4 regions of the Streptomyces sp. NPDC101151 genome follow, and region 2 is predicted to be linked to each of the others. Evidence: riboswitches for the same ligand, from Rfam matches in the RefSeq annotation. Region 2 holds a riboswitch; each other region holds the start of a gene.
The links. A riboswitch is a leader RNA that binds a small molecule or an ion and turns the genes downstream of it on or off. The one in region 2 is predicted to bind cyclic di-AMP.

Region 1 (2,190 bases), on a different contig from region 2:
GGTCAGCGGCCGCTCAGGGGGTGAGGCCCTTGCCGCGCAGCCACGCCATCGGGTCGATGCCGGTGGACTGGCCGCCCGGGTGGACCTCCAGGTGGAGGTGCGGGCCGGTGACGTTGCCGGTGGCGCCGACACGGCCGATGACGTCGCCGGTGCTGACCTCCTGGCCGACGGAGACGTTGATCGAGGACTGGTGGCAGAACCACAGCTCGGTACCGTCGTCCAGGGTCAGGATGGTCCGGTAGCCGTAGGAGCCGGCCCAGCCCGCCTCGGTGATCTTGCCGCTGTGGACGGCCTTGATGAGCGTGCCGGTGGGCGCGGCGAAGTCGAGGCCGGTGTGGTAGCCGGAGGACCACATCGAACCGGCCTGGCCGAAGGTCGAGGTGATCGTGTACGACGAGGTCGGCAGCGTGTACTGCTTGGCCAGCTCTGCCAGGCGCTCCGCCTCGGCCTTCTTCTTGGCCTCGGCGGCCGCCTTCTTGGCGTCGGCCTCGGCCTCGGCCTTGGCAGTGGCGGCCTTGGCGGCGGCTTCCTTCTCCGCCTGGGCGGCCGCGTCGGCGGTCTGCTTCTCGGCGGCGGCGACGGCGGCGGCGGTGACCTTGCCGTCGGCCTTGCTCTGCTGCTGCTCGGCCTGGGCCATGATCCGGTTGCGCAGGGCCTCGCCCGCGTCGGAATCGCTCTGGTCGCTGTCCGCGGAGGTCGTACCGACATTGCTCAGCGAGGCCGCGTCGGCCTTGGGCGCGTCGGAGGAGTCGTCGAACAGGTGACCTACCGAGGGCAGGTCGGGCATGGAGATGGACAGCGGCGGCTTGCCGGTGTTGGCGCTGGCCATGCCGCCCGCGCCGACGGCGGCTATGACGCCGACGCCGAGGACCGTGGAGCTGCGGGCGAGTCCGCCGCCGCGCTGCTTGGCGACGCGATGCCGGCCGCGCACCGGCCGTATGGACTCCTCGGTGGGGTTCCATTCCTCCCAGGGGCCCTCTTCGGTGCGCTGAGCGCCGAAGTAGCCGAAGGATTCGGTCTCGCGCTGACTCGGCACGAACGGGGCTTCTGGGGCAGGCCGGTTGGACGCCACGCGGGCGTGCTCCTTTCCTTCCTCCGCCTACCGGGTTAGCTGACGGGTTCGGAGCAGGAAGGTCTCCTACGCGCGTAAACCGGTCGTGGAACCAGAACGGTTCACGACGGCTTCCGTGCGATTCACCCCAAGGTGGTGGTTCCCCGGTTCCCTTGCGGGATTCGGCTCGTGAGCACGGAGCCGTCTCTTGTGACGGCTGGGACGACCGCGCTGCGTTATCGAACGTTAATAGACCCGGTAGCCAGATTCCAAGCCGTTCGGCTTGATCATTAACGTTTTCCAGGCGGGACGTACGTGCCAGGACCGGCGGAAAACGGGCGAGTTGGCCGACGTTCAGGAGTCACAGCGGTTTTGAGGGTGACTCGACTGTTATGCGGAGGGCTCCCGTCCGCTCACTGTGGGTGACACGGGCGTCCGGACCTGCGGGTGGCACAGGTCCGGGAAAACACTCAGGGCCGGAATCCATGTGCTGGATTCCGGCCCTGGGCTTTCAGTAGCGGGGACAGGATTTGAACCTGCGACCTCTGGGTTATGAGCCCAGCGAGCTACCGAGCTGCTCCACCCCGCGTCGTTGTGACTCCAGTGTACGCCATGCGCGGGACGCCCAAGCACACGCGCCTGCGTGAGCTGCCGCTCAGGGCAGCAGGTGCGCGTTCGGCGCCTTCGCCAGACCCTCGTACTCGGGCAGCAGGACGGCCGCCACGCCCGCGTCCACCAGCACCCCGGTCCCGTCGGCCGCCGTCACGAACGTGTCCGGCTCGCGCCAGGCCGTGACCACCCGCCGTACGCCCGCCCGCAGGATCAGCTGGGCACAGGGGGCAGGGCGGGAGGCTCGGCGGGAGCAGGGTTCCAGGCTGCTGTAGACGGTGGCGCCGGGAAGGCGCGGGTCGGCAGGGTCGATCTTCGCGAGGGCCGCCTCCTCCGCGTGCACCACGGGGTCGCCGCCCTCCCGCGAGTGGCCGCGCGCCAGCTCCGTGCCGTCGGCGGCGATCACCACCGCGCCGACACTGAAGGCCGTCCGCGAGGGCGGGCACAGGGCGGCCAGCTCGCAGGCGGTGCGCAGCCAGTGGCGGTCGGCGGCGGCGGGCGCCGGGCCGGTGCCGGGGGCGGTGGGCTCG
Region 2 (2,190 bases):
CGCCTGCTGTGGTCGGTCCGGCTGGACCGGGAACTGGCCGAGACCGCGCTCGGCAAGATCGAGGCGGAGGTGGGGCAGGTCTACGCGGCCGTCGACCAGGACGGCGTGGACGGGCTCACGCTGATCGAACCTGGGTATCTGATGCCGCACCCGACCCTGCCCGCCGTGCGGGTCGGGCGGCGCGACGACCTGTGGCGCGAGCCCATCAGCAAGGTGCTGCTGCGCCACCACTCGCTGTCCGACGACGAATTGGCGGCGATCGCGCGCTCGGCGGTGGGCTCGCTGGCGACGGTCACGATGTCGGGACCCGGGACCGTGGAGCTCCAGCCGAGCGGTGTCACCAAGGCGACGGGGCTGGCGCTGGCCGCCGAGCACCTGGGGATCGAGGCCGGACAGGCCCTCGCCTTCGGGGACATGCCCAATGACATCCCCATGTTCGACTGGGCCGGACGAGGCGTCGCCATGGCCGACGCCCACCCCGAACTCAAGGCCGTCGCCGATGAGATCACCATGTCGAACGAGGACGACGGCGTCGCCGTCGTCCTCGAAAGACTCTTCCCGACCGACTGACCGGGATATCAGTAGGGCGTGTCGCCGGTGCCGGTCAGTAGGCGCCGAAGACGTTGTCCATCGACCCGTAGCGCGCGGCCGCGTAGTTGCAGGCGGCCGTGATGTTCGCGACCGGGTCGTAGATGTCGAACGACGTTCCGGCCACGTGGTAGGAGTTGAACGTCGGGTCGATGACCTGGAGCAGGCCCTTGGACGGGATGCCCTTGGCGGCGTTGGAGTCCCAGAGGTTGATGGCCTTCGGGTTGCCCGACGACTCGCGGATGATGTTGCGGTAGATGCCGTTGTACGAGCCCGGGATCTTCTTCTCGGCCATGATCGCGAGCGACTCGCGGATCCACCCGTCGAGGTTGTTCGGGTACCCGGCCAGCGTGGTGGACGGCGTGGTGGCCGTGGGGGTGGCCGCGGAGGCGCTGGCAGCGCCGACGAGCGGAAGGGCGAGCACGGTGGCACCGGTGCCGATGGCAGCGAGCTTGCGGACGAGGCGGCCGGTGCGGGCGCGGCGGGACTGAGCGGCAGCAGACATGGGGGAAGTCCTCTCCGTCGCCTGCGAGGTGAGCTGTCGGGTTCGGGCGGGGAGGTGCCCGGCCGTGCCCCTGGGGGGAGGCACGACTTCACCCCTAGCCGTTCCGGTGTGGCGAGTGCTGTCCGGTCCGGCGGCTTACCTGGGTCCCCCGCTCCTGCCGTACGAATGAGTTCGTCGATGGGTTGTGTCAGGCGCGGCAGGATTCGGCGTTCGCCTGACTGGCCCGGAAGCTATGCGAGAGCACATGTCCGAAACAAGTGTCGGATTCGCATAAAGTGCCAGTTGACCTTGATCTTCGGGATATGGGGTGCTTGATCCTTTGCGGTTGCCAACCCTCAACTGGCCGATACGGCAAGGGGGAATCGGGTGCGGTGCGGCAGGCGGGGTCCGGAGGCGCACGTGACCCAACTCACGAAGTGGCGAAGTGTATCAAACTGGACATGAGGGATTTAGGGGATTCGCCGACCGTGGCGCAAAAGGATTACTCCACTCACTACTCAGTTCGCGACAAAACGGGCAAGAAGCTGTTAAGTCAACAGATGTATGCCCTTATCGCATGATCAAAAATATTTCGGCCGTGATCCGATACCGCCCGGGCTGGACCGGTGGGCGCTATCGGTGATCGAAACAGGACCGGATACGCTGACTTGAGTGATGGCAGCGACCTATCGACAAACCGTGTAACCGCCAGCAGACACCTGCAGACAGGAGACCCCTCGTGACCGTCGTCGGGCCGTTCGGGCTGAGCGTGCGGGACCAGGCTCTGGAGGCCGATGTCCAGGCCGGATTGGCGGCTGTCGAGGAAGGCTTGCTCGAAGCCACCAAGAGCGAGGTCCCGTTCATCACGGAGGCCGCGCAGCACCTCGTACGGGCCGGTGGGAAGCGGTTCCGGCCGCTGCTCGTGATGCTCGCGGCACAGTTCGGCGATCCGTACGCGCCGGGCGTCGTACCGTCGGCCGTCGTCGTGGAGCTGACCCACCTGGCCACGCTCTACCACGACGACGTCATGGACGAGGCGTCCGTGCGACGCGGTGTGGACAGTGCCAACACGCGCTGGGGCAACTCGGTCGCGGTCCTCACCGGCGACTTCCTCTTCG
Region 3 (2,190 bases), 190 kb from region 2:
GGCACCCGTCAGATGCAGGCCGACCGACACAATGCCGGTCGCCATGACGGCGGCCCCCGCCGCCGGCGGACGCCCCACCCACCACGCACGCAGAGCCGAGATCCTGGGCATGCGCCCGATGCTAGGTATCCCCGCGCGCCCCACGCGCAGGGCACGCGCGCGTGGGGCTCGAAAAGAGCACGTCAGGCAGGCCGGACCACGCTGCGGATGATCGATTCTCCTCCGTGGTGGACGGACTCCTCGCGGATGTACGCGCCAGGTCTCGGTGAGTGGATCATCATCCCGTCGCCGGTGCAGAGGCCGACATGGCTGTGGTCGTCATGGAAGAAGACCAGGTCACCGGGGTGCGCGTCGGCGAGGGAGACCGCGGTGCCCGCGGCGGCCTGGTCGCGCGCGGTGCGCGGCAGGGTGACGCCGGCGGCCCTCCAGGCGGCCTGGATGAGGCCGGCGCAGTCGTAGGAGCCCGGGCCGCTGGCCCCGTTCACATACGGCTTGCCGATCTGGGCGCGGGCGAAGGCGATCGCCTTCTCGGCCTTGGTGGCCTGCGCGCCGGAGGACCCGTACGACGGCGTACCGGCCTCCTCCTGCGGCCACTGCCCGAGCGTGGACTGCCGCACCTGCTCCGGGGCGGTCGGCCGGGACAGCAGCTCACGGGCGGAGGCGAGCTTCCTCTGGACGGCTGCCTTGGCGCTCTTGGGGTCGTGCGGCGTCGCGGCTGGCGTCGCAAGCGGCGGCGTGATCGGCGACACGGGGGCCGTCGCGGCCGGCGGCACGAGCGTCGTCGCAACCGGCGGCACGAGCGTCGTCGCAACCGGCGGCACGGCGGGCGGCGCGACCGGCGGCACGAGGGTCGTCGCAACCGGCGGCACGGCGGGCGGCGCGACCGGTGTCTCCAGGCTCCTGGTCGTCTCCTGCCGTTTCTTCACGGTCGAGGCCAGCCGGTCCATCAGCCGGTTCTGGGCGAAGTAGTCCGGCGGGCGTTCCGCATGCTCCTGCGGGGCGTCCGCGGACAGGGCCTTCCCGCGGAGGGCGTCCGGACGCCCTCGCTGCCGGTCGGCCCGCTCCGTGGCCTCCTCGGGCCGCTCGGTGGCCGAGTCCGCCCGGCGATAGAGCTCGTCGACCTTCTTCTCGATCTCCTCCAGGCTCGGCCTGCCGTCGTCGGCGTGGGCGGTCCCGGCCGTCTGGGACAGTACGGCCACGGAGGTGAGGGCGGCGGTGGCGAGAGCGGGCGTGCGGAGGCCCGGTCCCCCGGTTCCGCCGGGGCGCGGCTTGCGGTGCGACGCCAAGGGTGGCGACTCCTTCCAATGTGCCGCCTACCGGGTTAGCTGTCGGGTTCGGGCGGGTGCTTCGGAAGGGTTGCCCTACGGCGTCGTCCCGGGTGGGAGTCGGCCGATTCACCCCAGGATCGGTGGGTCCCCGGCTCCGGCTGCCCTGAAGGCGCACCGGACTCGGCGGAGGCCGCGGCGCTCGGCGACGTTCGCCGGAAGGGTTCGTGCGGCCTGACGGCAACCTAGCCAACTGGTGTGACTCCTGTGAAGGTTGGTGTGCCATATGTCCGATACATTTCCGTGACCTGAGGGCACTTTCATACGCGTGTGACAAGGCGCTTCCGCAGCGTGAGGGCTCGGAGGGCACCCGCGGGTGCGTTGATCAACTCTTCGGGAAACCGGCCATGTTCCCGGGGTGGCGGCCGGTTGTCGGTGCGGCGCCCTAAACTCGGAGAGCGATGAGCAGCCTCTTTGACGACAGCTTCCTGGCGGACCTCCAGAGCCCTCGCGGGCGCGAGGAGGAATCCCCGCCGCCGCCCGAGGACGATCACGCTCCGGAGCCGCTTCCGGACGATCTGTTCGGCGGGAAGTTCGACGCACCGCCGGACCGGGACGCGTACTACCGCGACGGCGCCCCGCGCCCCGCGATCGACGCGGCAGCGCTCCTGGAGGGGCTGAACGAGAACCAGCGCGCCGCGGTCGTCCATGCCGCCTCGCCGCTGCTCATCGTCGCCGGCGCCGGCTCCGGCAAGACCCGCGTGCTCACCCACCGCATCGCCCACCTGCTCGCCGAGCGGAACGTGCACCCGGGCCAGATCCTCGCGATCACCTTCACCAACAAGGCCGCGGGCGAGATGAAGGAGCGCGTCGAACAGCTCGTCGGCCCGCGCGCGAACGCGATGTGGGTCATGACCTTCCACAG
Region 4 (2,190 bases), on a different contig from region 2:
AGTTGAACGGGCGGGTCAGCTCGCTGCGGTTCCGCTTCGTCAGCTCGATGGCCGGGGTGCTCGGCGTCGGCGGCGACCTCACCGAGTGGACCGAGGGGGAGCTGGCCGAGGCGGGGAAATGGGTGGCTCTCTACAAGGAGATCCGTCCGGTGGTCCAGCGGGGCGACCTCTACCGGCTGCGGCCTCCGGTGGGCGGTCTTGGCGCCGTCCAGTACGTCCTCGGGAACGAGACGGTGGTCCTCGCCTGCCTCCAGGCGCAGAGCTACGGCGAGCCGGTGCCGGCGGTGCGGCTGCGCGGACTCGACCCGACAGCATCGTATGAATGCCGTGAAACGGGCGAAGTGCACCGTGGTGCGGTCCTGCTGCACCACGGATGGCACACCGGGCTGACGGGTGACCTGGATGCGGCGATTCTCCGACTGTGCCGCATTTGAGCGATATATCCGAATTAGAGCCTTCATTCCAACTCGCTCTGGAATAAAGAGGCATGGGCGGGTGGTGCGTGAGGAGCGTCATATTCGTGACCGTGTGTCGCGCGTCATGTCCACGTAATTCCCATATCGACACGGGGAATTGAAAAGGGCAGGGATCCGGGAATTTACGGAGAGTGACCGTGAATTCCCGAATTCGATCATCTGGACCGGTGATGCCGGGAACCTACTGCTTGTCCGGCTGCGTCTTGCTCGCTTACGTTCGCCACCAATCCGGACGGAACGCCGAATCCTGCCGCCGCCCGGAGTCCCCACACACTTCACCCGTGTTCGGCAGGAGCGGGGGACCCGCCAGGTACGACTGCCTGTCCCGGTCTCCGGGGCAGGCTCGGGGTGCAGTCGCGCACCGCGCGGCCGGGCAGCTCCAGCCCGAACCCGACAGCTCACCTCGCAGGCGGCGGAGAGGAATGCGCCATGCCCGCGAAGGGTAAGCACCGCCGTCCCAAGACCCCGCGATTCACCCGCTCGATCGCCGTCGCCGGAACCGGTGGCGCCGCGCTGGCACTGCCGCTCTTCGGTGCCACCGGAGCGCACGCCGTCACCGCGCAGCCCGCTTCCGGAAAGACCGTGCAGTCCCTTCCGGTCGTGCAGAAGGCGACCGTGAAGAAAGCCCCCGCACGGCAGAATTCGGGCGGGCACACCTACACGGTGAAGTCCGGCGACTGGCTTGCGAAGATCGCCGACGAGCAGAACATCAGTGGCGGCTGGCACCGGGTCTACGCCGACAACCGGCAGGCCGTCGGCGAGAACCCCTCGCTGATCCACCCGGGTCTGAAGCTGACGCTCGGTGCGAAGGCCGCCCCCAAGCACACGGAGTCCTCCGCGCCTACGCAGACCCCGCAGCCGTCGCAGCCCCGGCCGAAGGTCTCCCCGCAGACCTCGCAGCCGTCGCAGCCCTCCCAGTCCAGGTCGGACACCGCCCCGCAGGCCTCCCGGTACAGCCGGACCGCGGGGTCGGCCGCCACGGTCACCTCCACCGGCTACTCCCTCCCGGTCGCCGGCGCCACCGTCGGCACGGCCTACCACGTGGCCGGCAGCATGTGGTCCAGCGGCTACCACACCGGTGTCGACTTCGTCGTACCGACCGGCACCTCTCTCAAGGCCGTCGGAGCCGGCACGGTCGTCTCCGCCGGGTGGGGCGGCGCGTACGGCAACCAGGTCGTCATCAAGCTGAGCGACGGCTACTACGCCCAGTACGGCCACCTCTCGCAGCTGTCCGTCTCGGCCGGCCAGACCGTGACCGCGGGCCAGCAGATCGGCCTGTCCGGCGCCACCGGCAACGTGACCGGCCCCCACCTGCACTTCGAGATCCGTACCACCCCGGACTACGGCTCGGACGTGGACCCGCTCGCCTACCTCCGCTCGCACGGCGTCGCCGTCTGAGGCTCCCCCTCTGCGGGACTCGCTCCTGAGGAACCACCTGCCTGACACGCGCGCCGAAGGCCGGACCTCGATCCCCGGGTCCGGCCTTCGGTGTGTCCGCTCGCGCATCGACTGTCGCCGATCGCACGGTCAACGCGCCTGCCGGGCAGGCTATTCCTGGCTTGGCAAATTATTTAAGGGTGTCTCATCTCACCGTTCGTCAACCCCTGCCTACGGTCGCGTAGGTCACATCCGAAGGTGAATCATGGTCCGACGTGGCAGACGATTCGAAGAATGACAACAGATCAGTGATCGGGTCGTACGTGGCGGTGGGGGA

Region 1: another riboswitch for cyclic di-AMP. It lies ahead of ACIRU3_RS13160 (M23 family metallopeptidase); the one in region 2 lies ahead of ACIRU3_RS02250 (transglycosylase SLT domain-containing protein).
Region 3: another riboswitch for cyclic di-AMP. It lies ahead of ACIRU3_RS01290 (C40 family peptidase); the one in region 2 lies ahead of ACIRU3_RS02250 (transglycosylase SLT domain-containing protein).
Region 4: another riboswitch for cyclic di-AMP. It lies ahead of ACIRU3_RS06855 (peptidoglycan DD-metalloendopeptidase family protein); the one in region 2 lies ahead of ACIRU3_RS02250 (transglycosylase SLT domain-containing protein).

Annotation. Positions count from the first base shown of each region.
Region 1 covers NZ_JBIWPP010000005.1:468,622-470,811, reverse strand. The annotation lists gene ACIRU3_RS13160 (M23 family metallopeptidase) at 14-1,072, opposite strand; cyclic di-AMP (ydaO/yuaA leader) riboswitch at 1,080-1,249, opposite strand; tRNA gene ACIRU3_RS13155 (tRNA-Met) at 1,567-1,640, opposite strand; gene ACIRU3_RS13150 (dihydrofolate reductase family protein) at 1,707-2,190, opposite strand, start outside.
Region 2 covers NZ_JBIWPP010000001.1:468,507-470,696, reverse strand. The annotation lists gene ACIRU3_RS02255 (HAD family hydrolase) at 1-570, shown strand, start outside; gene ACIRU3_RS02250 (transglycosylase SLT domain-containing protein) at 605-1,093, opposite strand; cyclic di-AMP (ydaO/yuaA leader) riboswitch at 1,099-1,312, opposite strand; gene ACIRU3_RS02245 (polyprenyl synthetase family protein) at 1,812-2,190, shown strand, end outside.
Region 3 covers NZ_JBIWPP010000001.1:280,415-282,604, reverse strand. The annotation lists gene ACIRU3_RS01295 (tellurite resistance/C4-dicarboxylate transporter family protein) at 1-111, opposite strand, end outside; gene ACIRU3_RS01290 (C40 family peptidase) at 183-1,286, opposite strand; cyclic di-AMP (ydaO/yuaA leader) riboswitch at 1,294-1,464, opposite strand; gene pcrA (DNA helicase PcrA) at 1,727-2,190, shown strand, end outside.
Region 4 covers NZ_JBIWPP010000003.1:229,029-231,218, forward strand. The annotation lists gene ACIRU3_RS06850 (alpha-galactosidase) at 1-434, shown strand, start outside; cyclic di-AMP (ydaO/yuaA leader) riboswitch at 738-901, shown strand; gene ACIRU3_RS06855 (peptidoglycan DD-metalloendopeptidase family protein) at 906-1,874, shown strand; gene ACIRU3_RS06860 (SGNH/GDSL hydrolase family protein) at 2,162-2,190, shown strand, end outside.